DNA from 4 places in the Paenibacillus sp. OK076 genome. Region 1 is predicted to be linked to each of the others. Evidence: predicted binding sites of a transcription regulator. Region 1 holds the regulator's gene; each other region holds the start of a gene.
The links. Region 1 encodes LexA, which represses DNA repair genes until DNA is damaged. Its sites were predicted from a motif close to CGAACATATGTTCG; they were not measured.
Positions count from the first base shown of each region.

Region 1 (7,770 bases):
GTTTCCGCACAGCGGACATTTTTTTATACAGGTCAAACCAAGTCTGTAGAGTACCGTATTCGTGCTCTTCAGCAATTAAGACAGGGAATTGAGAAATATCAGCAACGTATTCTTGACGCACTCCGTGCGGATCTAAATAAATCTGAAACAGAGGCTTATGGCTCCGAGATTCGAATTGTGTTGGGTGAACTGGATTTTGCATTGGAACACTTGGAGGAATGGGCAACACCAAAACCTGTGCCTACAAATTCTGCTATACCTGATGGTACAAGCCTAATTTATCCAGAACCTTATGGAGTTGCTCTTATTATTGCACCATGGAACTATCCGTTCCAGCTGGCTTTCGGCCCTCTAATTGGAGTCATTGCTGCGGGTAACTGTGCTATTATTAAGCCGTCTGAATTAACTCCAGCCGTATCACGTCTGACTTATAATTTGATTCATGAGATATTTCCTAGTGAGTACCTGGCAGTTGTGGAAGGAGAAGTCGAGACCAGTACAGCATTGCTGAAAGAAAAGTTTGATTATATTTTCTTTACAGGCAGTACAGGTGTTGGCCGCATTGTTATGAAGGCAGCTGCTGAGCATTTGACTCCAGTTACGTTAGAACTAGGGGGTAAGAGCCCAGTCATAGTTCATCAGGATGCGGATTTGAAGCTGGCGGCTCAGCGCATTGTTCGTGGTAAATTTCTGAATGCTGGGCAAACCTGTGTCGCTCCTGACTATTTGCTTGTACATGAGGATGTACATGACAAATTAGTGGAATTGATCGGTGCAGAAATTCAGGACAAATTTGGAGACGATGTGTTGCAAAATGCTGATTTTCCGCACATTGTCAACGCACGTAACTTTGATCGTTTAGCGGTGTTACTCCAAGATGGCAAAGCAATGATTGGTGGACGATCTGAACGTGATCAGCTGCTCATTGAACCAACAGTACTGGGGGAAGTGGATTGGAAATCCCCAGTGATGCAAGAGGAGATCTTTGGTCCAATCCTTCCTGTGTTTAAGTATACTGATCTTAACCCGATGCTAGATGAGATTGTTCGCCGTCCAAAACCACTGGCATTATACCTCTTCACGCAAAATGATAATCTGCAGAATCAGGTTCTGAATCAAGTTTCTTTTGGTGGTGGTTGTATTAATGACACATTGTCTCATATGACATCACATTATCTTCCGTTCGGCGGCGTAGGAGAAAGTGGAATGGGTTCTTACCATGGTCATCAGAGTTTTGATGTGTTCTCTCATCATAAGAGCATTCTTAGACGCAGCGAATAGTCGTTAACGTAGAATAATATAAGTAATATGTAGAAAAAAGAGGTTGTCCCGGAACGGGACAACCTCTTTAAGTATCTTATTGTGAAACATCTGAACAACATCAATACATATTAATGAATATCACGGAAAAGGCCAATGACTTTGCCGAGGATGCTAACGTGTTTCAAACGCAACGGTTCAAAAGTCGAATTTTCCGGTTGAAGACGAATATGATCTTTTTCTTTGTAGAACGTTTTTACCGTTGCTTCATCGTCTTCAGTCATGGCTACTACGATGTCGCCGTTATCCGCAGTTTGCTGCTGACGTACAATAACATAGTCTCCGTTAACAATGCCTGCTTCAACCATACTGTCACCCACGACCGAAAGCATAAATACTTTCTGATCGCCTACATAATGCGTAGGAAGAGGGAAGTAATCTTCGATATTTTCTGTTGCTGTGATTGGAACCCCTGCAGTAACTTTACCCACGACTGGAATGCGAGCAACGCTGTGAGCAAACTGATGTGAATGCTCTGACTCTTCCTGGCTGAGAAGTTCAATGGCTCTTGGTTTGGTTGGGTCGCGTCTAATCAGACCTTTCTTCTCCAAACGATCCAGATGTCCATGTACTGTAGAGCTGGAAGCCAACCCAACGGCCTCACCAATTTCGCGTACGGAAGGAGGATACCCCTTCAACCGGACTTCATTGCGTATAAACTCCAGAATAGCCTGTTGCCTGCTGGATATCTTCGACATACCGTATCAACCCCATTTTAGTAACGTTTGGGAAAATTATAACATAGAACCTCCGTTCGTACAAACATAAGTTCTAAATAAAATGCCATAAAATCAATGTTTTTTTGCAAATTAAGATGAAAAATTTCTTTTAGTCTAATCAAATACTGCAAATGACAGTTCCCATACAATAGAAGAAAGATAATGGAATGTAGGATGTTACAAAAAAAAAGCGAACAATTGTTCTAAAAAGTTATTGTACAAAACAAGTGTTCGTGTTATATTGATTTCAACGGATAGGAACAAACGTTTGGAGGTCGATATTTAATGAGATATTCTACTTATCAAAGCATTTACGAACCGGTGCATTCAGAAGTGGTTGAAACGAACATAAGGAATTTTAAGAAGGTTTTTGCAAAAGGTAACGTCCCAACATGGGTCTTGAAATTAATAATCGTAAGCTTAATTATACTGGTTGGATGCAGTACAGTATTGACAGTGTTTGCTGGTAATGAAAATGATCTGTTGCCTGGCGGGAAGATAGCAGTTTCACAAGGAGATACACTATGGAGTATATCATTGAATCACAAACCGGAAACAATGGATACACGTATATATATAGAAGCAATTAAGAAAGTCAATCAACTTGGATCAACTTCAATACAAGTGGGGCAAGTCTTAATACTGCCTCAATTCACACAATAAAACTGCATATTCACACGCATTAATGCGTGTCAGCTTGACAAGCTGCCCTTATCATGTCAAAGTTAATATGACTTTGTATTTTTGGAGGGGACAAGCTTGGATATAGATAGTCTGGTAGCACGTATTAATGAATTGGCTCGCAAGCAAAAATCTACTGGATTGACAGAGGAAGAGCTCGCTGAACGTGCCAAGCTTAGAGAAATCTATTTGAATAACATTCGAAGCAATTTCAGACAACAACTGGATTCGATTGAAATCGTAGATGATGAGAACGATCAAGGCCACCAAGGCAAACTCAAACATTAAGGAAACCTAATGATATCATTATGATATTTAGGTTTCTTCCTGTTATCTAGAGGTTGCAAATTATAGGGGGAAATGTTGGTTTACTGTTATGTAAGCCGATACAAAGAACATCTAAGGGGGATTCTCATGTCGCGTTCGTTCGAGAGAACGGTTCGGAAAAATTCTAAGCAGTTGAATCAGCAACGTAAAAAAAGCGGTCAACCGATTTCAGGCACACCAGGTGAGGAAGTATTTAAAGGACGCAGCCTTCTGTTTCCTATTTTTCTGATCGGACTAGCATTCCTGTACCTCTTTATGAGTACATTTCTTGTCAAAGCTCCGATGACCACCTGGGACTGGGTGACCATGTTGCTGTATGTATTTTTGGCAGTCATCTTCATGCTCCGTCGTCCTTATGTCAAAATAGGAAGTAACCGGATTTTGACGACAAAAGGGAACCGTGAGCGTTCAATTGGAGTCGACGATATCGTGAAATTCAGATTTGAGCCAGGCACGGTTGTGATTGAGCATAATGCACGAGGTAAGAGATGGGTATTTACCAAACTACTCAATCGTTATGATACCGATGCAATCACTGAGCGTCTTCTGAAATTCGCCAAAGCACATCAAATCACCGTGGAAACATACGAGAAAAAGTAATTTTGCATAAAGGGGAAGATGACCGAAATGGCGTTAAAAGCGATTTTGTTCGACCTGGATGATACTTTGCTGTGGGATGAGCGCAGTGTTCGAGAAGCCTTTCATGAGACTTGCCTGATCGCTGCTCAAGAGACTGGTGTTAAACCCGAAGAACTTGAAGAAGCTGTTCGTAATGAGGCACGTAATCTGTATGAGTCTTATGAAACTTTTTCGTTTACCAAAATGATTGGGATTAACCCGTTTGAAGGTCTTTGGGCTAACTTCACGGGTGGGGATCAGCCGGAATTTCGCCAGTTGGAGCAGCTTGCACCTGCATATCGTAAAGAGTCATGGCGTCGTGGCTTGTTAAAGCTGGGTGTTGATCGTGAAGATCTGGCGGAACAACTCGCCTCACAATTTGGGGCAGAGCGGAGATCAAGACCCCATGTCTATGAAGAAACGATGGAAACGTTGAGTCATCTACAAGGGAAGTTCAAGCTTTTGCTTTTAACCAACGGCTGTCCTGCTTTACAACAAGAGAAGCTTGATGGCGTTCCTGAATTGGCTCCTTTTTTTGACGAAATTATTATCTCGGGTACATTCGGTAAAGGAAAACCTGATCCTTCGATCTTCGAGCACGCATTGAGTAAGCTGGGAGTGCAACCTGAGGAGAGTTTAATGGTTGGAGATAAGCTTACGACTGATATTCGTGGAGCGTTGTCTGCAGGTATTCAATCTGTTTGGATTAACCGTGAGAACAAAGAGAATACCGAATCGTATGTGCCTGACCATCAAATCAAGCATTTATCCGAATTGGAACGAATCATTGCTGAATTCTCAATTAGTGCATCATAAATCGTTTTTTTCTTGTACTGCTCAAACATTGTTAGGTTTTATGAGATGTATTTTATCCATAAAACCTAACAATGTTTTTTTGTTTTGGGACAGCTTGAACTGAACCGTAATTACGAAATATAAAATTTTTTATTAAAAGTTATTGATATTATAGAACTGCTGATTTAGAATATAACTAACATACTAGTACAACTAGTATGCGAAGAAATGCAGCGGATATCTGTTGACTTACTCGAATGAAGTGAAACAGGAGTTATTCGCTCTAATTTTGCTTTCTATTGTAAGCGCTTTAAATAATTAAAGAAAGCCACTTAATTCAGTAAAAACAACAGGTAGTGGTTAGTAACAAAATGATGGTAAGCATCTTAACCGATATGTATCTCTAGTGATTGCCAGAATTGATACCGCTTACATTATTGATTTTGTAGTGGGGGTGAAGTTCATCTAAATACTTGTCTTCTACAAAAGGAAGATATGATAAGACTTGCCGAAAACGCTTTTAGTTTATCAAGCTAAGGATCGGAGTGAAATAACATATGGAGTCGGAAACCGCTAAAACTACACTAACGATGACATCTTTACGAAAAGAAAGCAGGTTAAGAACGGCTGCAGCTCTGCTTCGCAAAGATTGGCAGCTGTACTCGCTGTTAATTCTTCCAATTATCTATCTTATTATTTTCAAATACGGGCCAATGCTTGGTAATGTAATCGCCTTTAGACGATTTGTACCGGGAGGCAGTATTTTTGGAGAGACATGGGTTGGATTCAGGTATTTTCAGATGTTCATTCAAGATCCAACCTTTTGGAAAGTATTTGGAAACACACTTATGCTCGGTGGACTTGCGTTACTTTTCACCTTCCCAGTTCCGATCATTTTTGCATTGCTGCTGAATGAGGTGAAAAGCAAACGCTTCAAAAAGTTTGTGCAGACCGCATCGTATCTTCCGCACTTCTTGTCCATCGTCATCGTTGCCGGAATGATTCTGCAATTAACGGCAGTTAATGGCTCAATTAACGGAATGGTATCATTTTTTACCGGAGACAGCATTCCTTTCATGCAGCGAGCGGAATGGTTCAGAACAATCTATATCACCTCTGAGGTTTGGCAAGGTATGGGGTGGGGAGCCATTCTATATTTGGCTGCGTTGACAACCATTGATGATTCTTTGTATGAGGCTGCGCGGATCGATGGTGCAAACCGTTGGAAGCAAACCCTCCATATAACCATACCCGGTATTCTCCCAACGATTGTTACATTGCTGATTTTGAACATGGGTAATTTCCTTGCGGTTGGATTTGAGAAAATCTTACTCCTTTACAATCCGCTGATCTACGAGACATCTGACGTGATTTCTACTTATCTGTACCGGGTAGGTTTGCAGTCGAGCAATTTCAGCTATGCTACCGCCATTGGGTTGTTCGAATCCATTATTGGGCTGATCCTGGTATTCTCGGTTAATGCAATTTCACGCAGACTGACACAACGAAGCTTGTGGTAAAGGAGGAGCAATATGCTGGAGTCAAAATCATACAAAGTATTTAAAGTGTTCAATGCCATCTTTTTGCTGCTTGTGGTGTTCATCACGCTCTATCCGTTTCTGAATGTTGTGGCCCAATCTTTCAGTAGCGAGGCTTATATTAATTCAGGCAAGGTGAGCATTATCCCAAGAGGATTTAATGTTGAAACCTACAAGACGATCTCTCGTGACAGCATGTTCTGGACCAACTATAAAAACACAATTATATATACGGTTGTAGGTACTTTAATTTCCATGTTCATGACGACGATTTTCGCTTATGCCTTATCCAAGAAAAGATTAATGGGACGAAAGTTTTTGACGATGTTTGCAGTTTTCACGATGTTTTTCAGTGGCGGCTTGATTCCTAACTATGTCCTGATTAACTCTCTAGGTTTCAATAATACGATGTGGGCTTTGGTTGTGCCTGGTGCAATCAGCATTTATAACATGTTAATTATGAAATCATTTTTCGAAAACATGCCTGAGGAGCTTGAGGAAGCGGCAGCAATCGACGGTTTGAATACGTACGGCATTTTGTTGCGGATCATTCTACCGCTGAGTAAAGCTGTCATGGCAACGATGGTTCTGTTTTACGCTGTAGGACACTGGAATTCATGGTTTCCCGCATTTCTGTATCTCGACAAAAAGGAACTGTTCCCAGTAACAATCTACTTGCGTAATATGATCGCCGGCGCGACTGGTGGGGCTTCCGCGGGAGCATCTGCAGATAATTTGACTCAAATCGCTGCGAATATTAAGTCGGTGACCATGGTACTTACCATTCTTCCTATTCTGACCATCTATCCTTTCGTCCAAAGATATTTTGTAACCGGTATCATGTTGGGATCTGTTAAACAGTAAAACAGTAATCCTAAAACGATATAGTTCAACATCTTGATTGTAAGGCCAATCTAAACCACATGCAGGGGGAGAATTGAATGAAACAGAGACCACGTAAGCTGGTAGGCAAGATGGTATTGGCAACAATGATGAGTGTCGTTCTGGCAGCATGTAGCAGCGGAGCTGGTGGAGACAAAGTCGAACCAGAATCCAAGGGAGCCATGGAATCCTATGGTGTAGGGCAGACCTTTAAAGCCACTGAACCGTTTAATCTATCTATTCTGTACAGTGACCAGCCTGCATACCCGTACAAGAAAGATTGGCTCCTGTTCCAAAAAATCTCGGAAAAAACCGGAGTTACGCTTGATCCTACCATCGTACCGATGAGTGACTATCCCCAGAAAAGATCTCTTTTGATCAGCTCTGGAGATGCTCCACTGGTTATTCCGAAAACCTATCCAGGTGAAGAAGCGGCTTTTGTATCCTCGGGTGCGATTTTGCCAGTGAGTGACTATGTTGATTTGATGCCTAATTTCAAGGATAAAATAGAGAAATGGGGACTTGAGGATGAGCTGGAGGGCCTTCGACAAGAAGATGGGAAATATTATGTACTTCCAGGTTTACACGAAGAGGTATGGCCAGACTATACGCTTATTGTGAGAACTGATATTTTTGAGAAAAATAACATTGCCATTCCGAAGACATGGGATGAATTGTATGAGGCTGCCAAAAAGCTGAAAGAAATTTATCCGGATTCCATTCCATTCTCTGATCGATTCAAGTTCAATAGTACGCTGGGTATTGCAGCTATTGGTTTTGGGACAAAAGCTGGATGGGGATTCGGTAATGGTCTGACATATCAGGCAGACAAGGATGAATTTGTATACACGGCTACAACACCGGAATATAAAGATATGTTAACTTACTTC
Region 1 is NZ_FOCH01000001.1:3,340,756-3,348,525, reverse strand. Features, by position in the region: gene BMY78_RS14735 (aldehyde dehydrogenase) at 1-1,281, shown strand, start outside; gene lexA (transcriptional repressor LexA) at 1,392-2,018, opposite strand; gene BMY78_RS14725 (LysM peptidoglycan-binding domain-containing protein) at 2,325-2,702, shown strand; gene BMY78_RS14720 (DUF896 domain-containing protein) at 2,799-3,008, shown strand; gene BMY78_RS14715 (hypothetical protein) at 3,135-3,647, shown strand; gene BMY78_RS14710 (HAD family hydrolase) at 3,675-4,481, shown strand; gene BMY78_RS14705 (ABC transporter permease) at 5,051-5,980, shown strand; gene BMY78_RS14700 (carbohydrate ABC transporter permease) at 5,993-6,862, shown strand; gene BMY78_RS14695 (ABC transporter substrate-binding protein) at 6,940-7,770, shown strand, end outside.

Region 2 (7,770 bases), 800 kb from region 1:
GATGACATTTTACGAGTGGCACTGAACAAATTAGGCATTAACGTATAGCTGTTTTCTATTGAGTGACGTATCGCTACTTTTTGTCGAGAGTGAGAGAGTTTCGAACATCAGGCCATGGGTGACTTCGCCACTGGGGTGGAGACCGGTGGTTTTTTGTGCCAAATCGGCAAGTAACAGAACGGCAAGGCAAGCAGTGAACTGGTGACGTTAAAAAGGGTCTGGGCGTGCGCAATCTGCGCCCCGTTATCCGCTGACAGCCAGGCCGAAGCTGCATGCAGCTGGCCGATCAGCGGCATAAATAGCAGCGCTCCCGCAATGTTTAGTACGACATGGGAGGCTGCGACAAATTTGCCTGCGGATGCTCCGCCAGCGGCAGCAATCACGGCGGTGATACAGGTCCCTACGTTCGACCCGATCACAATGGCGATGCCGATCTCCACAGGCAGTACGCCTGTGGCTGCAAGCGTAATCGCCATGCTGATGACGGCTGCGCTGCTATGAATGAGCGCCGTCAGGCAGGCACCTGCCAGAAAGCCCCACCACAAGCTGTCGGCTGAGCGATCCAGAAACCACTGGAATACGCCCAACCTTCGCAGGGGTACGGCAATGGATTGCATCACTTGAATGCCTGTCATAACGAGGGCAAATCCGGCTGAAGCGAGAAAGCTGTATTGCATGGTAGACAGCGTCCGGCGTGTGCGTTCAGGAGCGAGCTGATTTCGTTCACCAAGCACAACTAAGACGGCCCAGCCTGTAAGTGACAAGGCAAGCAGAGGCAGGGAAACCCGTCCGATCTGCAGTCCGACCAGCTCGGTGGTCAGGCACGTCCCGATGTTGGTGCCGAGAATAATGCCAAGTGTGCGTCCGTAGCTAATTAATCTGGCGTTCGCGAGTCCAATGGTGAGCACGGTGACGGCGGTACTGCTTTGCAGCAGGGCTGTAGCGCCCGCACTGAAAGCCATGCCTTTCCAGGGAGCAGAGGTAGCACGGCCCAGCCATCCAGCCAACATGGGCCCGGCCATCCGCTGTAAGGCTGTTTCCATCAGCTTCATCCCGCCAAAAAAGATAAGAAGCCCGTATAGTAAGGGCAGCACAACATCTCTGAACATGAGTTAACATCATTCCTTCCGTGCATATCCTTATTCTCATCCTATGAGTAAATAAGGACAACCATGACAGGCTAACGGAATTCTGAAGTTAACAGCGTTTGAAAGACCGATAAGTTATCTTAATGGTCACCCCAATTACCGCGCCCCTATTCAAAAGATACGGAGACTCTGCAAACGCAGCGAAGGGGATGGAGTTGGAACTGTAGAAGCGAAGCATTCGCCCTTATCCTCGGATTTTTCCTATAGTGAAATGGAATCAAAAAAATCTGAGGGTAACAGCGATCGAAAGTCCGATCCATCCCCGAAGCGGACACCCCAATTACCGCGCCCCTATTCAAAAGATACGGAGACTCTGCAAGCGTAGCGAAGGGGATGGAATTGGAACTGTAGCAGCGAAGCGTTCGCCTTTGTCTCCAAATTTTAACCTTCTGAATAATAAATCAATAAAATTTGGAGACAACAGCGATCGAAAGTCCAATCCATCATCAAAGCGGTCTCCTTTGCACCAAACCTATCATTTCAACTAACTATGAAAGAAGTGGATCTATCTTGCCATCAGTTACACTGGAACGCAGCCGCAAAAAGCGGCTTGAACATGCACATCCATGGATATATAACAATGAAATCGCCTCTGTTGAAGGAAATCCCGAGCCGGGAGATCTGGTCAACGTAATGAATCACCAAGGTCGCTATCTCGCGACAGGGTACTATAATCCTGCATCTCAAATCACAGTGCGAGTCGTGGCCTATCAACCCTTGGAGTTTGAACAGATGGACACCGCGTTTTTTGCAGCGCGTTTCCGCGATTGCTTACGCCACCGGGAGCGTTTTATCCAGGATGGGGAGGCATACCGTCTTGTTTATGGGGAAGCTGATTTCCTGCCAGGTCTGATCGTTGACCGTTTTGGAAGCATTCTTGTTGTTCAATTGCTCACATTGGGAATGGACCGTTGCCGCGAAGCGATTGTACAAGCTCTAATTGAAGTGATGCAGCCGGAAGGCATCTATGAACGCAGTGATGTGTCCATTCGTGAACTCGAAGGCTTGGAGCAGACGAAAGGACCATTATATGGGGATTGCCCGCGTCATGTCACGGTAACAGAGAACGGATTACTCATTAAGGTGGATATCGTGGAAGGCCAGAAGACAGGGTACTTCTTCGACCAACGCGAGAATCGTGCAGCCATTGAACCACTTATGAAGGGTTGGGGTTACAAGAGTGGTATTACGCTCCAACAGACTGAGCAGGATGGTACGCAGCAGTTGCTTCCTGTGAATAAAAGCGGCAAGGTTGTGACGTTCCCTTATTGGGATGGGGCCACTGTGCTGGAATGTTTCTCCCACACAGGCAGCTTCACATTGAACGCCTGCAAATATGGAGCCAAAAAAGTAACATGTCTCGATATCTCAGAACATGCGATTGAAAGTGCACGTACCAACGTAGAGCTGAACGGTTTTACTGATCGGGTCGAATTTGTCGTTGCGGATGCATTCCAATACTTGCGTGAACAGGTGAAAGGCCTCGATGAGCGTAACGTACGTGCACGTGCTGGCGAACAGAAAGTGGATACGTCCAAAGCGCTTGCAGCCGGTGGTAAAACATTTGATGTGGTCATCCTCGATCCACCAGCCTTTGCCAAAACGAAATCAGCAGTCAAAGGCGCATGCCGTGGATATAAGGACATCAATCTGCAAGGAATGAAGCTGGTGAATGAGGGCGGGTATTTGGTAACGGCAAGCTGTTCATACCACATGCGTCCGGATCTCTTCTTGGAAACTATTGCGGATGCAGCCGAAGATGCAGGCAAAGTATTGCGTCTGATCGACTGGAAAGCAGCTGGTAAGGATCACCCACAAATTTTGGGGGTAGACGAAGGTCATTACCTGAAATTTGCCATCTTCGAAGTACGCAGCAAAAAGAATTAATCGAGCGATATCAGTATTGGATCGTTCATCTATTTTGGCAAAGAGGGGCTGTCTCAAAAGGAATTCCACTTCGCTCCATGCGCTAACGAACCTATCACATCTTAACAGGTGGATTATCAACGGTTGCCAGATTTAACGAACCTCAGTCACGCTATTCCGTCATCAAACGGTGTCAAAACATAAAAAATGGATCGAATCGCCGAAATAACGTCTCTGTGATTCGTTAGATCTTAGATCTGGGCTAATGGGAGCGCATAGCGTGTCTCAGGTTCATTAGTACAAAATAACGCTAACAAGGGATGTCCTCTGTCATATTCATGACTTATGGGATATCCCCTTTTTGCTATGCTCATGCAAAAGCTCTCTGGAATTGCCGGATAGTGGCAAACGTATGTTCCGAACCAAGTCAGATATGTTATACTGGGAATTAAAATCTTGTTCGTGATGGTTTGGAGGATTAAACATGTCCGTACGCTTTGTTATTGGCCGGGCAGGCAGTGGCAAGAGTGCGCTGATTACCCGGGAAATCACATCCCTGCTTCAAAAGGAACCACAAGGTAAACCACTGATTCTGCTAGTCCCGGAACAGAGTTCGTTTCGAACCGAACAGTCGCTGGTTTCTTCTGGTGCTATTAAAGGTACCATGCGTGCTGAAGTGCTTGGTTTTCGCCGATTGGCCTATCGGGTCATGCAGGAGGCAGGTGGTTCTGCCCGTATTCCCATTGGAGCTGAAGGCAAAAAAATGCTGCTCTACAAAGTGCTCCAGCGTCGTAAGGAAGAATTGAAGCTGTTTGGAGCATCGGGCAGTCAGCTGGGATTTATAGGAGATTTAAATGATTTGTACAGTGAGTTTAAACGTTATGAACTTGACCCTACTTCACTGGAAGAAGGACTTTCCGCAATGAATACTTCCTCTTCTGCACCGATTCTGGGAGACAAGCTGCATGACTTGCTTCTTATATACCGTGACTATGAAAAGGAATTAACCGAACTATATATCGATGATGAAGACACGTTGACTGAACTGACAGAGCGATTGCCGGAGAGTAGGTTGCTGCAAGATGCAGAGATCTGGATCGATGGATTTCAGGGATTTACCCCGCAGGAAATGAGTGTCATTGGAAGACTGATGCTGCAAGCTTCTTCCGTTACAATTGCATTGACGTTGGATCGTGCTTACGACCACGGCGCACTTCCAGGAGAATTGGAACTGTTCCATCCCACAGCAAGTGCATACGCACGTCTCAAAGGCATGGCCGAGGATCTGGGTGTCCTTAATGAGACAACGGTGCTTCAACCGGAAGTTTTGCCGAGATATGAGGGCAGTCCTGGACTGGCCCATTTGGAGGCTGGCTTTGATCGCAGAGTTCGCTGGAAGAGTGAGGGGCGTGATGCAGGTGTCCGACTTTACGCTGCTGAGAACCGCCGGGCTGAGATGGAAGGAGCACTTCGTGAGATGCGTCGTCTGGCGCAAGATGAAGGTGCGCGTTATCGAGATATGGCAGTGCTTGTTCGTCAGTTGGATACATATGCCGACATTGCTGAGCCCCTATTCAGGGACTATGGCGTGCCTGTCTTTCTGGATCGGAGAAGAAATGAACTACATCATCCATTATCGGAATTTATTCGTTCAGCACTCGATATCGTTCGCCGTCGCTGGCGTTATGAGGATGTATTTCGCTGTGTAAAAACGGATCTGCTGCTTCCTCGAGACGGTTCCATCACGCGTGAAGATATGGACCAGCTTGAAAATTATATATTGGCTTGTGGAATTCACGGATACCGCTGGACAGATGGCAAGCCATGGAAGTATGTACCCAGCCTTTCTCTGGAAGACAACGACCAGGATGTTCGCAGCCGGGGCCGGGAGCAGATGCTGTCCTTAATGGAAAAATGCCGAACGGTGATTGTTGACCCGCTGGGTACTTTTGAGAAACGAATGAGCAAGGCAAAGACAGCTAAAGACCAATGTGCGGCCCTTTATAGATTACTGGAAGATGCCGAGATTCCTTGGAAGCTGGATCAGATGTCTGCAGAAGCCAAGGCCCAGGGTGATCCGGAGCGATCGAGAGAGCATCGTCAAATGTGGGGTGCCGTCCTAGATCTATTAGATCAGATGGTTGATATGATGGGGGCCGAACGGCTGGATATCGATCTGTTTGCAGGGCTGATGGAGACCGGATTGACCGAACTGAAACTGGGACTCGTTCCTCCAGCGCTTGATCAGGTGTTGGTTGGATCGATGGATCGTACACGTCTTCAGGATATCAAGTACGTATTTATTCTGGGTGCAGTAGATGGTGAACTGCCTGCCGTGCCTCAGGATGATGGTGTATTAACCGAGCAGGAACGGCTGCTGTTAACGGAGAGAGGTTTGGGGCTTGGTCCCGGAGCAACAAGACAAATGCTGGACGAACGCTTTCTGATCTATTCAGCCCTGACCGCGGCGAGCAAGCAGTTATGGATGAGTTATCCCGTTGCAGATGATGAAGGGAAAACATTACTGCCCTCGGAAATTGTACGACATGTACGGAAAATGTTCGGTCTGCATGAGCAGCCATTGCTTGCCCAACCGCCGGTTACGGATGCTGAAGAGGTACACTGGTCTTATGTTAACCATCCTGGTCAGAGCCTCTCTTATCTCATTGGACAATTGCGAAGATGGCGCCGTGGAGAAGATATTCCTGAAATGTGGTGGGCGATCTATAACTGGCATGTCTCTCGGGAGACGAGCAGACCTCAGCTGAAACAATTGCTTGGATCGGTCTTTTATCGCAATCGGGCGTTACCTCTACGTACGGCTACTAGCCGTAGATTATATGGCACAGAGGTAAGGACCAGTGTCTCCCGAATGGAGCGGTTTGTGGCGTGTCCTTTCTCCCATTTTGCATCCCATGGGCTGCGGCTGAAAGAGCGCCAGCTGTACCGCTTGCAAGCTCCTGATATTGGACAATTGTTCCATGCTGCCTTGAGTCAGCTTGCGATGCGTTTGCGACAGGAGAATCGCAGCTGGGGCAGTCTGTCTCCGGATGAATGTCGGAAGGAAGCGGAGCACACTGTGGAGCAGATTGCACCACAGCTGCAGGGAGAGATTTTGCTTAGCACGAAACGATATGGTTACATCTTCCGCAAGCTGAAGGATATCGTTAGCCGGGCATCGGTTATTCTGGGTGAACAGTCCAGACGGGGAAGCTTTGAACCGATTGGGCTGGAGCTTGATTTTGGACCAGGCAAACCGCTGCCACCGCTGCGTTTTGAATTGGAAAATGGCTGTGTGATGGAGATCGTGGGTCGGATCGACCGCGTGGATGTGGCTGAAGGAGAGAACGGTCTGCTGCTGCGGGTCATTGATTACAAATCGAGCCAGACCGATCTCAAACTGCATGAAGTGTATTATGGCCTGTCATTACAGATGCTCACGTACCTGGAGGTGCTGCTTAGTGCTGCCGAGGAGTGGCTTGGAGAATCGGCGATGCCTGGAGGAACACTCTATTTCCATGTGCATAATCCGTTGCTTCAATCCGCGAATGGCATGACTTCTGAGCAGGCAGGACAAGAGCTGCTGAAACGGTTCAAAATGAAGGGCTTGCTGCTCGCGGACCGGGATGCGATCGCTCAAATGGACAATACCTTGGACAAAGGCTATTCAGCCATTATTCCGGTTGCACTTAAGGCAGATGGCAGCTTTTATAGCAGTGCTGCTGTAGCTACCCCAGAGCAATGGGATACCTTGCTTGCTTCAGTTCGCAGTAATATACGTGAGATTGGCACCCGGATTACGGACGGGGATGTGGCGATTGAACCTTACCGTATCCAGCAGGAGGTTGCATGCACCTTCTGTCCGTACAAGCCAGTCTGTCAATTTGATGAAAATATCGAAGGCAATGAATATAATCTGTTGTCCAAACCGGGCAAACAGCAAATCTGGGACATGCTGTCTCATGACAAAGGAGGGGAAACATCATGACGATTATGCCAAAACCGGAGGGAAGCTTCTGGAGTGATGACCAATGGAGTGCCATCTCACAGAGTGGGGAAGACATTCTGGTTGCTGCTGCAGCGGGTTCCGGGAAGACGGCCGTATTGGTTGAACGGATTATTCGTAAGATTGCAGACCCTTCCCGTGGATTCAGCGTAGATCGTTTGCTGGTTGCAACATTTACGAAAGCTGCTGCGGCGGAGATGAAGCAGAGGATACGGGAAGCACTGGAACGTGCACTTGAAGAGCAGCCTGCCGAAGAACATTTGCGCAAACAACTTTCACTACTTGGGCGGGCATCCATTACGACACTGCATTCATTCTGTATGGAGGTCATTCGTCGTTATTATCAGCAAATTCCGCTAAACCCGGCTTTCCGGATTCTGAATGAAAATGAAGCCGAGATTATGCGGCAGGAATTGTTGGAGCAGTTGTTTGAGGAAAAGTATGGGGAAGAAGATGAAGGCAGTACATTCCGCGAATTGGTGGATTGGTTCAGTGGGGAACGAAACGATGATGCCATGCATCGACTTGTGCAGCGTTTGTATGATTTCTCGCGCAGTCATTCCTGGCCGGATCATTGGCTTGCGGAGATGGCATCTGCTTTTCAGGTGGAAAGTGTCGAGGCACTTGGGCATTCTGCATGGGTTCAAAGTATTTTGCGTGATGCGGCTCTTGCCCTGAGTGGTGCGGCTGGTCTGCTGCGTCAAGGAATCAGCATATCGATGCAGCCGGAAGGTCCGAAACCTTATGCAG
Region 2 is NZ_FOCH01000001.1:4,140,625-4,148,394, reverse strand. Features, by position in the region: gene BMY78_RS18570 (NUDIX hydrolase) at 1-48, shown strand, start outside; gene BMY78_RS33375 (Na/Pi symporter) at 108-440, opposite strand; fluoride riboswitch at 414-497, shown strand; partial or broken gene BMY78_RS33785 (Na/Pi symporter) at 672-1,010, opposite strand; gene BMY78_RS18560 (class I SAM-dependent rRNA methyltransferase) at 1,659-3,035, shown strand; gene addB (helicase-exonuclease AddAB subunit AddB) at 3,499-7,002, shown strand; gene addA (helicase-exonuclease AddAB subunit AddA) at 6,999-7,770, shown strand, end outside.
Region 2: the regulator LexA is predicted to act here: its motif matches at 3,420-3,433, upstream of addB (helicase-exonuclease AddAB subunit AddB).

Region 3 (7,770 bases), 460 kb from region 1:
TTGCTCAAGCTGCTGCGATTCTTCAGGGAGTTACTGCGTACCCGCAAAGCAGATGCAGTTATGCTGGAGCGAATGAGCGATGCACTTCGAAGTGCATTTGTCTCCCTTCCTCCATTTGCCGTGCGCGGGACTGCCATATACCGTACAGATGACAGTGGTCATATTGAACAATTATGTGGTAATGTTGGGGAACCGGGGAGAAAATATAACTTGTCCGCCAACGACGACAAACCGCCCGATGATCCGAAGCGAATTCTGGTTATTGATTCTTACCTGGAGAACAAAATCAAGATCAATCTCTACGACGACTACCTTGAGAAAGAGTATCTGCTATGCTATCCTGTAGCCAAGAGGTATGTAATCACAGTTCATATTATTGGACATATTGAAGCGGATGAGGCGATATTTCAGCAGATGGATTTGGAGAACCGTCATCTGTTTAACGCCATCAACGATTTGTTAGGAGGCGAACCGGAATGAAACCGGAAACGAAAAAAATAAGCAAGCGCTGGGGCAGCGACAAAAAAGTACGCCTCAGTTCTGCGCCCGAATCATCACGACCGGTTCCGGAACCCAAGGAAGAAGATCGTTTCCACAAACCGGCCGTACCGCTGACTACGATTGGCCCTTCGCTGAAGGGTAAGGAAAGACCTTACAAAGTGATTCTGGAAAAAGAGGCTCTTTATGAGAAACCTCAGTATCTGGCTTAACCGCTTCATGCTCATATACAACTCTGCCGTCTGGTTCGGCAGATCATCTAGCCCCGCCGCCCAAGGCAGGGGCTTTTTTGTTGCAACACTTTCGCAATCCTTCATAACCTTCCCTTTATCAACGGACCAAAAGCTCTCTACCTCTTCATCTCACCCTTTGATGCATTAAGTCGATTTCTTTATGCCCTTAGGTTTCCTGCAAAACCCAAAAATTATACCTTATTTTGGAGAAGGCTTGTCCCTATTTCACCTCCTCAAATCTCAGCATAAATCGCATATGGACTGCTTCCAATATTTCTCGGTTGTATTGTGTATCATCATTGCATATATTGATTATAATATAAGAACATACGTTCTGTAAATAAGAACATGTCCGAATTCAAGGTTAAGGAAGTGAAAGTATGTCATCATCCCCTTCCGCCCCATCCCCTGCGGATGAAGACCACCGATTGATTAAAAGCATGGTTGTACGCACCCTGCTGCTGGATGTGCTTGAACGGGATATTCGCACACTGGATACGTTGCAGCTGAAAATGCCAGAGGTCTACATTCTGTCTCTAACCCGCATTCAGAATGATGTACTCAAGGAAATGCTGACGCTTCGCAAACAGATGAGAACTCGTGGTGTCAAGGTTCTGGAGGAGAAGCGGCAAGTCGATGGAATCGAGACCCAGTATCTGTGCAGAGGATATTTGCAGCGGTTCTATATGCTGTGGACGTTTGCGCGGAATGAAGTCAAAAAAGAGCTTAGCCGGCATCTGGATATGGATTTGACCCAGCCGTTATAGCTGATTCATCTGCTTAATGTACCCGTTTTCGTTTGAATTCACATTTCTTAGTCCACTTAGTTCGCTTACTTCTCAGACTCCCCACCCTTCTGCCTAATCGAAACAGGTTGACCCCGGGAGGCTGCGTTCATTAAGATGGAATAGACTTGTCTGTACATTCCGTTCAGACTTGTAATGAAAATGGATTCCTATAAGCAAACAAGCCTGCCTGCCATTAATGGCGGACAGACTTGTTCATTGGAATTGCTTTTAAACGTCTTATCAATCAAGGAGTTGTACTTCATGGACTTGAATTCGCATTTAATTAAAAATCAACCACCCGCACATACAGGCATTGCCGCAGATGTTACCGAACTGATCGGCCAGACACCTGCCGTTAGACTGAACAGACTTACGGGCAGCGACTCCGCTGACGTATACGTCAAGCTGGAATATTTCAATCCCAGCGGAAGCGTCAAAGACCGTGCCGCCTACAACCTGATCCTTCAGGCGGAACGGGCAGGACTGCTGCTTCCCGGCGCAACCATTATCGAACCGACCAGCGGAAATACCGGCATCGGTCTGGCGATGAATGCTGCTGCCAAGGGATATAAAGCCATTCTGATCATGCCGGACAACATGTCCAAGGAACGCATCAATATCCTGAAAGCCTACGGTGCAGATGTCATACTTACCCCTGCCGCGGAACGAATGCCTGGTGCGATTCGCAAGGCCAGAGAGCTTCAAGCGGACATTCCAGGAAGCTTCATTCCCCAACAATTCGAGAATCAGGCGAACCCGGACATCCACCGGATCACCACGGCACCCGAAATTATGCAGCAGATGGATGGCAGGCTGGACGCCTTCATCGCTACGGCGGGAACCGGCGGAACCATTACTGGCACCGGGGAAGAACTGCGCAAGCAGTTGCCCGGTATCCGCATCTATGCGGTGGAGCCCAAAGGTTCTCCGGTGTTGTCCGGTGGCGAGCCCGGACCCCACAAGCTCGTCGGTACAAGTCCGGGGTTCATTCCGGACATTCTGAATACCGACGTGTGGGATGCCATTATCCAGGTGTCCGATGAGGATGCACTGGATACGATGCGGCAGCTTGCTGCCCGGGAAGGGCTGCTGCTCGGCCCTTCCTCTGGCGCTTCGGTGTGGGCCTCCCTGCGCATCGCGCGGGAACTGGGGCCGGGTCACCGGGTGCTCTGCATTGCGCCTGATACCGGGGAACGGTATTTGAGCATGGGTATTTTTTAACACAGCTACAATCGTTACACACCAAAAAGGGACTTTCCCCTAAGTCATGAGCATGACAGAGAACACCCCCTTGTTAGCGCTCATCGGTTCTAATGAACCTGACACACGTTATTCGCTCTCATTTATGCAGGTTTGACGTGTAACGAATCACAGCGACGTTATTTCTCCAAATTCGGTCGATTTACAGGCTCAAAAGCCATTTTTGGGGGAGATAACGTTAATGGGGTTCGTTAAAGTTTTCATTACTTGAGTATTACCTTAATAAGATGCCGCAGGTTCGTTAGAATTTTGGAGCCATTTGAAGCGAGGGGAAATCCCTATCCATACATTACCTTGACTCATAGAGGAACGTAGGGAAGGAACAAAATGATTCGGAGAAACACAGCGTTCGCCTATAGATCGAATCCTTCCCTTGAAAAAAGGCACGAGAAGAAAATTTGAGGATAACGAGAAAATAAGCTCTTGCTCACATACGGATGGTGAGTCCGCAGAGAACAAGAACTTATTTTCGGTAAGAAGCCTTATCATCACAATAAAGCATGAACATTTAACGTAAGCTGATTAGTGTGTCAGGGTTGTCCATTCTACACCTTCGGGAAGCAGAGCCGCAATGCGGTCTTTGGCTTCCTTTTTCGTATACAGCGATTCATCGAGAATGACCGCAGAACCGGAGTCCGTGCTCGTCCGAATCAGACGTCCAAGACCTTGCTTTACACGCAGCAGCATGTATGGAAGATCGATCTCTTCATAAGGTGCCGCTGACGCTGTGCGTTTTGCATTGAATACAGGGTCCTGTGGTGGATACGGGAGCGACCAGATCATGACATTGGATAATGACGGTCCTGGAACATCCAGTCCTTCCCACAGATTGACGGAACACAGCACACTTTCCTCATCCTGCTGGAACGCCGCGATCAGGTCACTAATCTCCCGATCTCCCTCGTACATAAAGCGTAACCCTTGAGCCTCAGGCATATGAACGATATCCTGCTTGAATGCACGCAGCTCTTCCATCGTACGGAACAGAATCAGGGCACGACCCCCACTCTCCTGAAGCAGCGTCACGGCGTCACGCAACCGATTTTCATTTTCAGGGTGACCAGGTACGGTTTCATCGGTAATCTTCATCTGCATTTTGTCCGCGTAGTCATATGGAGAAGCCACGGAGAACGATACAAAATCATCAATCCCCAGACTGTCTGCCACATAACGGAATGAACTGTCCACAGATAACGTTGCGGATGAGAAGACAATTGGAATGCCTGTATTGAACACACGCTCGTTCAGAATTTCCTTCACGGTACGCGGCATGATCGATAAGGTTGTCTCGTCTTCGCTCTCTTCAGCCCAGCAGATATACCCATCTTCCTTACGGAACAACGCAAGGGCAGACTGAATCATGTCCAGATGTTCTTCCACGACACGCATCTGATAGCCATCTAGCGAGAACAATCCGCTCTCAAATACCAATTCTTCGCCGATCGCATCCAATACGCTGGTCAGACGTTCGATCTCACGCAGCAGCGGCGGTTCTACCCGCACTTCTTTTCGTTCCGATCCCGGAATGGCTACCGTATACGTATCCAGCAGCGCAAACAATCGTTCACTGCTCTCAATCGCTTCATCCACACGCTCCGCGAGGGATTCACGAATCTCGCCTTCAAGCAGACGAGTCACCAGTTCCTCGAAGATGCGGTGTTTCAGTTTGTAGCTCAGTGCATTCAAGGCCGCTTCTTCCAGCAAATGTCCTTCGTCAAATACAACCGAGCTATGATCTGGCAGCAGTGGCAATTGTCCCTCGCGTTTGCGCGCTTCATAGGTCCACACATGCTCCATGTAGTAATCATGGGAACAGATGATGATGTCCTTGGAACGACGGTAATGGTCACGTGATAGCGTCAGACCACAGCGTTGACGTTTGGGACAAACAAAGCAGTCTTGAAAAGGGTCCCAGTTAATTTTGTTCCACTGGCGATCATTCAGATGTGGATACTGTTTGCGGTCACCATACGGATGGAAGGCCTGAAGCGTACCCGGCGTATTCACAAAATCCGGAAGGCTCTCATGCACTTCTTCAATAACAGGCGCATCCTCATCGGCGAATCTCATCGCACTTAATTTGTTCAGACAGACGTATTGGTCAGGTGACTTGCCCAGACGTGCGTCCACTTCCAAGTCCAGATGTGCAGCCAGCTTCGCAATATCTCCGCCCGGTTTCACCAACTGTTCAATCAAAGACTCATCGGCACAGGCAATCACCGCCGGTTTACCCGTATAACGTGCATAACAGACCGCGTAGAGCAGATAAACTAACGTCTTGCCTGTTCCCACTCCAGCCTCAGCCATAATGGTCTTTTTATCTCCATAGGCCCGTTCGAGCTGGTACGCCATAAAAATCTGTTCATCCCGTACCTCGAAGCCGGACTCTGGCAAAATATCGTAAAAAACATCGGCAACCCATTCCCCTAGACGGGATACAAAGGGCTCTGCCGGATCATATGCAAAAGGATAACGTTGTGTAGACAATCCTAGGTCAGCCTCCATTCTTAGACAAGCGGTCCAAATTTCATTTTCCGTTCAAAAAAGGCCGCTGGGCAAAAGTTAATTATCCCACGCCATGAGGCGGGTGACAAGCTTTTTTTAATGAAAACGATGTATAGAACCGACTTGCAGGGAAAATATATATTCGAATCCATCAAAAGGAAAGGCGGTGCTCCATGAATCATCAGTCTTCACAACCTGAGCATTCCTCAGACAAGGCACCTGAGACATTAACGGATCGGCAAGGCCATCCCATCACGGACAATCAGAATGTTCGAACCGTCGGCAGCCGGGGACCGACTACACTGGAGAATTATCACTTTCTCGAAAAGATCACCCATTTTGACCGCGAACGTATTCCGGAACGGGTAGTCCATGCCCGCGGCGCTGGCGCTCATGGCGTATTTCAGGCGTATGGAACGGCCGGGGATGAACCGGTATCGAAGTATACACGCGCACGTCTGTTTCAGGAAAAAGGCAAAGAAACGCCCGTATTTGTTCGCTTCTCTACGGTTATTCACGGTGGACATTCACCGGAGACGCTTCGGGACCCGCGCGGATTTGCTGTGAAATTCTATACCGAGGACGGCAACTGGGATCTGGTGGGCAACAATCTGAAAATCTTTTTCATTCGTGACCCGCTCAAATTCCCGGATATGGTGCATGCCTTCAAGCCAGACCCGTTGACCAATGCACAGGATATGGAACGGTTCTTCGATTTTGTTTCGCTTAGTCCAGAAGCGACCCATATGATTACGTTTCTCTTCTCCCCTTGGGGGATTCCGGCCAACTATCGACAAATGCAGGGGTCAGGCGTCAATACATACAAATGGGTAAATCAGGAAGGCACAGGCGTGCTCATTAAATATCATTGGGAACCGCTCAATCAAGGCATACACAACCTGCTCCAGAAGGACGCCAGCGATATTCAGGGGCAGAACTTTAACCATGCTACACTGGACCTGTATCACGCCATTGAACAAGGGGACTACCCGGAATGGGAGTTGTGCGTTCAGGTTATGGAGGATGGCGAGCATCCCGAATTGGATTTTGATCCGCTGGACCCGACCAAGCTGTGGCCGCCAGAGCAGTTTCCGTTTTTACCCGTTGGGAAAATGACCCTAAACCGCAATCCCGAAGACTACTTCAATGAAGTGGAACAAGCAGCGTTTGGCACAGGAGTGCTGGTGGATGGACTGGATTTCTCAGATGACAAACTGCTGCAAGGCCGCACCTTCTCCTACTCGGATACCCAGCGTCACCGAGTGGGGGCCAACTATCTGCAACTGCCCGTCAATGCACCGAAAAAGCGGGTAGCCACCAATCAGAGCGGCGGGCAGATGCAATATCAGGTGGATCGTGCACCGGGTCAGAATCCGCATATCAACTATGAACCTTCCTCGTTGGGCGGCTTAAAGGAAGCAACCCCACGAGGCAAGGAACATGAACCACTGGTGGAAGGCCGACTTGTTCGTGAAAAAATTGAGCGTACCAATGACTTTGGACAAGCAGGTGATACGTACCGGGCGTTCGAGGATTGGGAGCGGGATGAGCTGATCAGCAACATGGTTGGCGCGTTGGCCCAATGCAAACCGGATATCCGGGAACGCATGATCTCCCATTTCACACAAGCGGATGCTGATTATGGGCGCCGGGTAGCGGAAGGATTATCCTCCGTCTCAACGGATGACAGTGCCATGGTTCAGCCCAAGGATGAGCCCACAGTGGAACAGGCCGCCAAGCGCAGTCATGAAGCAGATCCATATTAAGCACTGGATGGTTTAGTTAAGGCGTATTTTAAGGTAACGGACATGTTATATAGGAAACGCATAGGTTCATTAATTAACCCTCGGTAGCAAAGACTGCTTAAGCAGCTTGCTATCGGGGGTATTTGGCGTTCCAACCTGAGCAGCCTGTGAGCTGATTACGCGGGGCTCTCCTATTTTAAATATTTTTAAAGTTGATTTCGGAGGATTAGAGGTATGGATCATGCCGTTTGCTGGGAAAAGGGGCTCTTCCTACGTTCATTTCAGATGATCCCCTGTTAAATGAGGGACATGAACTGAGCGCAGGATTATGCGCAGCTCACATGAACTTCCATTTTCGACCAGTTATACGAGGCTTGTCAGCAGGTTGAGTCCATCTGATCAAATGATTATTGATGATAACGTTTACAGCATTTACCATGAACCTGTGTCCTTTAGGACTTCATTTCCCAATTACTAAGGAGGTTTGCTTAATGAAATTATTCCCTATTACTTCTGCTCATTCCTCATCTCAACGTTCGCTGAAATCGAAAATGACTAACATCTGCCTAAGTGCCGCGTTCCCTCTATTATTGCTCGGCGGTGGATTGGCTGGTGCGGCCGAATTGATCGATAGCGGACTGCAAAATTCCTCTGATTCAGTGGCTGCCTCCAGCACTGCACTCGCTGCAGGTGATCTATATGTCGCTCCTGGAGGATCGGCTAGCAATCCCGGAACCCTCG
Region 3 is NZ_FOCH01000001.1:3,805,176-3,812,945, forward strand. Features, by position in the region: gene BMY78_RS16925 (nucleotide-binding protein) at 1-480, shown strand, start outside; gene BMY78_RS16930 (hypothetical protein) at 477-710, shown strand; gene BMY78_RS16935 (YhjD family protein) at 1,112-1,498, shown strand; gene cysK (cysteine synthase A) at 1,781-2,740, shown strand; gene BMY78_RS16945 (ATP-dependent DNA helicase) at 3,302-5,266, opposite strand; partial or broken gene BMY78_RS16950 (catalase) at 5,458-6,957, shown strand; gene BMY78_RS16955 (right-handed parallel beta-helix repeat-containing protein) at 7,521-7,770, shown strand, end outside.
Region 3: the regulator LexA is predicted to act here: its motif matches at 1,054-1,067, upstream of BMY78_RS16935 (YhjD family protein).

Region 4 (7,770 bases), 1.7 Mb from region 1:
TGAACGTATGCGCGAAAAGCTGGAATCACACGGGCTGATGCCGGATATTCTGGTGAATAATGCAGGGATATCTCATTATGGAATGCTGTCCGATGTTACGGAAGAAATCTGGGATGAAGTGATGGCAATTAACCTGAAAGGCACGTTCTTGTGTACACAGGAAATGATGCCTCACATGATCTCCCAAAGATACGGTCGAATCATAAATGTGTCATCTATCTGGGGATTGTCGGGTGCCTCTTGTGAGGTGTTGTATTCTACTACCAAAGGCGGTGTAAATGCATTCACCAAAGCTCTTGCCAAAGAATTGGCTCCATCTGGCGTAACGGTGAATGCTGTAGCTCCGGGTGCGGTTCAAACATCCATGCTGAACCATCTGGATCAGGATGAACTAAAAATGCTGGAAGAGGAAATTCCGGCAGGAAGATTTGCCCAACCAGATGAAATCTCATCACTGGTCTACTTCCTTGCCCTTCCCGAGTCTGGCTACATTAATGGGCAGATTATAAGTCCAAATGGTGGCTGGCTCACGTAATATATGGGGTGTGAATTTAATTTTGTTTTCACTTCGAGGTAGTATCCTGATGGAAATGTATGATTCGAAGATGATCTTCGATTAATTCCAAAAAGCTCGTATATAAAATGTCCGGGAAGCACATATTACAACTGTTGATTTTAAATCTCATGCGTCAGCTAAGGAGGATTTATCATGTCAACAGAAAAAACGGTGCTCACGAGTTTCGACACTTGGAAGAAGTTTTTGGGTGACCGAGTACAGCAAGCAGAGAAGATGGGGATGAATGAAGAAACCATCAACAAACTTGCGTATGAAATCGGCGACTTCCTGGATGAGAAAGTAGATCCGGCGAACCCTTCCAACCGGGCATTGAAAGAACTATGGGAAGTCGGCGACGAGGATGAACGTCGTACGATTGCGTGCCTGATGGTCAAATTGGCCAAACAAAACGCATAAGATTAACGATGGAAAGCTCCCGCAAGGGGGCTTTTCTCTAATGATTACACATTGATTACAGACCTGTTCTTGTAATTCATTTTCATTTTATATATCATTAACGTGACCCATTTTTAGAAGATATCTCAGATTGTCGTCCAATGGACGCGTTCTGTTACTGTCGAATAATGTGGAATAATGCTTTACGGGGTGTTTAAATGGAATCTAAACAATGGTATATGGAGTATAAAATACATAAGAACAGACCTGGCCTTTTAGGGGATATCGCCTCTATGCTGGGGATGCTTGAAGTAAATATATTGACCATCAACGGTGTTGAAGGCAAAACCCGGGGGATGCTGCTGGAATCGGATGATGACGAGAAGATTCGTCTGCTGGGTGAAATGCTTGGCAAAGTGAACAGCATAACTGTGTCTGCTTTGCGTCAACCGAAACTGGTCGATATTTTGGCTGTACGGCATGGTCGCTATATTGATCGTGATTCGGATGATCGCAAGACATTTCGTTTTACGCGGGACGAACTTGGGTTACTTGTGGACTTTTTGGGTGAAGTATTTAAGAGGGAAGGCAATCAAGTCATTGGTTTGCGTGGAATGCCGCGTGTAGGCAAAACGGAATCCATTATTGCAGGCAGCGTATGTGCAATGAAGCGCTGGACGTTTGTTTCCTCCACACTTCTTCGTCAAACCATAAGAAGCCAGATGTCCGAGGACGAATTGAATCCAAACAATGTGTTTATCATTGACGGAATTGTCAGTACGATTCGTTCAAGCGAACGTCATTATAATCTGTTACAGGACATCATGACGATGCCAAGCACCAAGGTTATTGAACATCCGGATATTTTTGTGCAGGAGTCGGAATATGATTTTAATGATTTTGACATTATTATTGAACTGCGCAACAATCCGAATGAAGAAATTATTTATGATACGTTTACGGCCAGCTACACCGACGAACTGTAACGCTCCGTACGGGATCATGAAATAGATAAGCAACAACCATAGAGATAAACATAAGGAGGAGATGGCATGTCTGAACTGGGTCAGCAGTTAAGAGAGGCCCGGCTGCAAAAAGGGATGAGTCTTGACGATGTACAGGAAATGACTAAAATTCGCAAGAGGTATTTGGAGGCAATAGAGGCAGGAGACTACAAAGTGCTGCCTGGCAGCTTCTATGTGCGTGCATTTATCAAAACCTATGCGGAAACGGTGGGACTAAATCCTGATGAGCTGCTGGAGGGACATAAGAAAGATGTACCTGCAGAAGAAACGGAAGCAACCATGGAGCCGGTTATTCAAAAGCGTTCAAACCGCCCGGTAGAGCGCAGTAACCGCTGGATGTCTGTTGCGCTGATGTGGACTTTTCCGGTATTAATTCTTGTGCTGTTGTACGTGTATGTAGTGATGAACAAGGATGATTCGGATACACAAGGGCTGGATCAGACCAAGATCACAGACAGCCAGCAGCTGCCTCAAGATAAACCGGATGAGCCTACAGATAATGGTCAAGCTTCTAATCCGCCAGCTAATGAATCAGGTAGCGGAGAAACGAATGAAGGCGAGGCTGGCGGTAACGGCGGCGGAACGGCAGAGGGACAGACTGACGGACAAACGGATGGCCAAACGACGGGCGAAAATGAAGAGAACCCAACAGAAAGTCCCCCAGCTTCTGTAACTGTGGCTGAAGACGGAAAATCAGGCAATATCACGAACTTTAAAGTGAACGGCAGCGCAGGGCAGCCTGTGACGGTTACGATTAAAGCAACGGGGCATAGCTGGCTGGAAGTATACAAGGGCGAGAACTCTAGTGGAGAGAAGTTGGAGTACGGCAACACCGCTGATGGAGACAGTTATACTTTTGAATTGGACAGTGCAGGAATGTACATTAAGTCCGGTTACGCTGCAGCGACCACAATTGAGGTTGCAGGGCAGGTTGTGACAGACGGGAAAGCGACAAACCGCATTCGGTTAAGGCTTGGTGAGGATACATCCTCAATAGGTAACGATAGCACTACGTCGAATGAAACAGGAAGCACTACCGAAGGAAGCACCAACACTAGCGGCGAATAACCAAAGTTTCTACAGGAGACACTAACCATGTCTTAACTTGCAGTTAACTTTTGGTGAAGTGAGGTGGATGGCTGTGACAGTCAGCTGGATCGTAACAGGTTTGGGGATCATTGTCAGCCTCCTGGGTTATTACTTGACTCCAACTGCCTGGGGTTACGGAATTTTGGGCTTTGGACTTGCACATGTGCTTCTGGGTGTGCTTGACATGTTCAGACAGCCTAATCGCAGCCGTTATTAGAAGGGCGCCGTACGGCGAGCATTTTTGGCAACCATTTCAAGTGGCAGCCAAAAATGCTTTTTTATTTTGAAAAACCTCATAAAATTAGACTTTTGCTTGGCGTATCCTCTATAATGTTACAGAACATATGATTAACTGAAAGGGTGACTGGTTTGAGTTCAGAAAATTCATTTGATATCGTGTCCAAAATGGACTTGCAGGAATTGACAAATGCCGTTACACAAACGGAAAAGGAAATTGGCACGCGTTATGACTTCAAGGGCAGCAAGAGCAGTCTGAAACTGGATAAGGATGCGTTAACGATCGTATCTGATGATGAGACCAAACTCAAGGCTGTCATCGATGTACTTCAATCCAAAATGGCTAAGCGGGGTTTACCTTTAAAAAACATTGATTATGCAAAAGTAGAGCCTGCTTCGTCAGGTACAGTCAGACAGCGTTTGAATTTCAAGCAGGGGATTGATCAGGATATCGCTAAAAAAATCAATATTTTGATTCGTGACTCCAAGATGAAAGTGAAGAGTCAGATTCAGGGAGATCAACTCCGGGTAACAGGTAAAAGTAAGAATGATTTGCAAGCAGTTATGCAGCTGTTGAACGGTGCCAATCTGCCTCTGGACCTGCAATATACAAATTTCAAATAATATCTCCTTTTTGTAGCTAGACGTGTTTTTTGACACTGCAATTGGCGTATATTATACTAAGTGTGCATTGCTAGCAGATAAGCATCAAAGCCCAGTCATCATCGTTTGCTGACTTTGTGAAAAGCAGTACATCTTCTGGAAGTCACCGGAACGTTTAAAACGGTTTTGCGTTTGAACGGTTGACTTTATTTTTTGCGTTTTTACATAGTGAGAGCACTTTTAGTGCTGATTGACAGTGAAACTGTAAATTTCATGTTCCGGATGATGAATACGGGATTAAGATGAATGTTTGGAGTAATGGAGGATAAGAGGGAGGGCGTCTTGTGAATTTACCCAACCGGATTACGCTTGCACGAATTTGCTTAATCCCTTTTTTGATGGTGTTCCTGCTCGTAGATTTTCCGTTCTATCCAGAACCGTTGCAATTGGGAAGCTTATCGCTTCCGTATAATCAATTGATTGCTGCTGTCATTTTTATCATTGCAGCAAGCACGGATGGAATTGACGGCTATCTGGCTCGGAAAAATAATATGGTCACCAACCTGGGGAAATTGCTTGATCCGCTGGCTGACAAATTGTTGGTTACCGCGGTGCTGATTTCACTTGTGGAAATGGGTAAGTTGGATTCCTGGATTGCTGTGGTCATTATTAGTCGTGAGTTCGCTGTTACCGGCTTGCGTCAGATTGCATTATTGGATGGTTCGGTTGTTGCAGCAAGTGCCTGGGGCAAACTGAAGACCGTCGTGCAAATTGTAGCGATTGTGCTGCTGTTGTTGAATAATTTCCCGTTCTCATTCACGGGTATTCACATGGACGTTATTGCTGTTTGGGCTGCAGCGATTATTACGATTTGGTCAGGCATTGATTACTTTATCAAAAACAAAAATTTGCTTCATTTATCGAAAGCTTAACGTTTGAGGTTAAATGGATAAGCATGAAGAAATCATTGGTACGAAGGGCAATAGGAAATCATCCTATTGCCCTTTGATCACTCACCACATGTACAGGAGGATGCTGAATGAAGGCAGAAATCATTGCAGTTGGCACAGAATTGTTGCTTGGACAAATTGTAAACACCAATGCCCGATATCTATCCCGTGAATTGGCTGCGATCGGGATTGATGTATATTTCCAAACGGTGGTTGGTGATAATCTAAATCGACTTAGTGACGCCATTCGCATTGCTCAGGGTCGTGCAGACGTCATTTTATTTTCCGGGGGCATCGGTCCTACACAAGATGACTTGACCAAGGATGCGATCGCGGCGGTCTTGAACCGCAAACTGCATATAGATCGATTGGCTATGGACAAAATTGAGAGCTTCTTCCGAGATCGCAATGTGGACATGACCGAAAACAATCGTCGTCAGGCGATCGTTATCGAAGGTGGAACACCGCTGGCGAACGAAACAGGTCTTGCCGCAGGAAATGCGATTTCCGACAATGGTAAGCATTATGTAGTGATGCCTGGACCGCCGAAAGAGCTGATTCCTATGTTTGAACAGGAAGTTAAGCCTTGGCTGTTCCAGCATGTACTGACAGAAGAAATGCCGATCTACTCAAAAATGCTGAAGTTTGCAGGCATCGGCGAATCGGCATTGGAAGACCGACTCCTAGATCTGATTGATACACAGACAGATCCTACCATTGCTCCTTATGCAAGTGAGGGAGAAGTTACGGTACGTGTATCTACAAAGGCTCCAAGTGAGAGTGAGGCAAAGCTGAAGCTGGATGCAATGGAAGTTCAGATTCGGGAACGATTGCCAGAGCATCTCTACGCGAACGAGGATGTGCCTATAGAGTACACAATTGTTACTATGATGTCTGATATGGGTCTGACCCTTAGCGCGGCTGAGAGCTGCACAGGAGGGCTGGTCATGCAGAGTCTGACATCAGTTCCTGGCAGTGCGTCGATGCTTAAGGGCGGAATTGTATGTTACTCCAATGAAATTAAGGAAAAGCTGCTCCATGTGCCGCATTCCTATCTGGAAGGTGAAGATGCACCGGGCGCAGTGAGTCCGGAAGTGGCTAAAGTGCTCGCAGAGCAGATTCGCATGATTGGGGATGCGGACTTCGGTCTGTCGGTTACAGGTGTTGCGGGTCCGGGTTACTCCGAACGCAAACCGCCAGGACTTGTCTTCATCGCTCTGGCAGAGCGTGGTAAAGAGACAGAAATTCATGAACTGCGCATTAATGGTAATCGGGAGACGGTTCGGATCCGTTCAGCGAAAGCGATTCTTTATCGTTTGTGGCGCAAGCTTGTGGAGATGGACTAGTTCACAGCTCGGATTGCATTTACCAAGGCAAGCAAGTATAATAAAGGAAGACGGAAGAACCGTAAAATCAGGCTTTACAGCCTTGTTTACGGTTCTTTTTTCTGTTTAATGGAAAGTTTCCTTGAGGAAGAGGCGCCTCGGCCTTCACAAAAAAAACGAATGTATGTTCGAAAAAAAGCTTGGCAAACGTGTTAAAACAAGGTATCATTATATTATAAACAGTAAAGGGTGTGAGCTTATTGTCAGACCGTCGTGCCGCGCTTGATATGGCGCTCCGTCAAATAGAGAAGCAATTTGGTAAAGGATCCATCATGAAACTGGGTGAGTCTACTCACATGCAAGTGGAAATAATCCCCAGCGGTTCCTTGGCTCTGGATATTGCATTAGGAACAGGCGGCTTGCCTAAAGGCCGTATTGTTGAAATATATGGACCAGAATCCTCCGGTAAAACAACGGTAGCGTTGCATGCGATTGCTGAAGTACAACGGGTGGGTGGACAAGCTGCATTTATCGATGCAGAGCATGCTCTTGACCCGCAATACGCAAGCAAACTGGGTGTTAACATTGATGAGTTGCTTCTGTCCCAGCCAGATACGGGTGAGCAAGGGCTTGAAATCGCAGAAGCGCTTGTACGTAGTGGCGCTGTCGATATTGTCGTTATTGACTCAGTTGCTGCATTGGTACCAAAAGCGGAAATTGAAGGCGAAATGGGGGATTCCCATGTCGGTTTGCAAGCACGTCTGATGTCTCAGGCGCTGCGTAAACTGTCTGGTGCAATCAGCAAATCCAAAACCATCGCAATCTTTATCAACCAGCTTCGTGAAAAAGTCGGTGTTATGTTTGGTAACCCGGAGACAACACCTGGTGGTCGTGCCCTGAAATTCTATTCTACAGTACGTCTGGATGTACGTCGTATTGAGAGTATCAAGTCAGGCAATGACATCACGGGTAACCGTACCCGTATCAAAGTTGTGAAAAATAAAGTGGCACCACCGTTTAAACAAGCGGAAGTGGACATTATGTACGGTGAAGGTATTTCGAGAGAAGGCAGTATCATTGACATTGGTACAGAGCTGGACATCGTTAACAAAAGTGGTGCGTGGTATTCTTACGAAGGTGAGCGTTTAGGTCAAGGACGTGAGAACGCGAAGCAGTTCATGAAAGAGCATGCAGATATTGCTCAAGTAATTGAACAAAAAATTCGTGAAGCCAGCAACCTGACTACTGCAGTTCCTGCACCTACGACTGAAGATCAACAAAAAGAAGCGGCAGAAGAGCAAGAATTATTTGAAATTAACGAGTAATCCTCTGGATTCCGTACTTATCTGATTGAGCTTGGCTCGATCTAGCTAAGAAGGGTCCAGTGTGTGCTCGCGCTGTCCAACAGCCTCTGTCCGAATGGGCAGGGGCTGTTGGTATGATTACTATTAGTGAGAGGCCGGACATTGTTTCCGGCCTTTTGTATTAGTATCTGATATTTCTTTTGAAATACGTTAAACGTATGAGGTTTAGATGGAAGGGGAGACCGAAATGGATCAACATGAAGATGATTTATATGAAGAAGCCGA
Region 4 is NZ_FOCH01000001.1:1,621,991-1,629,760, forward strand. Features, by position in the region: gene ymfI (elongation factor P 5-aminopentanone reductase) at 1-535, shown strand, start outside; gene BMY78_RS07380 (DUF3243 domain-containing protein) at 710-973, shown strand; gene BMY78_RS07385 (DUF3388 domain-containing protein) at 1,171-1,938, shown strand; gene BMY78_RS07390 (helix-turn-helix domain-containing protein) at 2,005-3,045, shown strand; gene BMY78_RS32755 (hypothetical protein) at 3,113-3,283, shown strand; gene BMY78_RS07395 (YajQ family cyclic di-GMP-binding protein) at 3,436-3,927, shown strand; gene pgsA (CDP-diacylglycerol--glycerol-3-phosphate 3-phosphatidyltransferase) at 4,251-4,838, shown strand; gene BMY78_RS07405 (competence/damage-inducible protein A) at 4,946-6,202, shown strand; gene recA (recombinase RecA) at 6,442-7,506, shown strand; gene BMY78_RS07415 (regulatory protein RecX) at 7,733-7,770, shown strand, end outside.
Region 4: the regulator LexA is predicted to act here: its motif matches at 6,359-6,372, upstream of recA (recombinase RecA).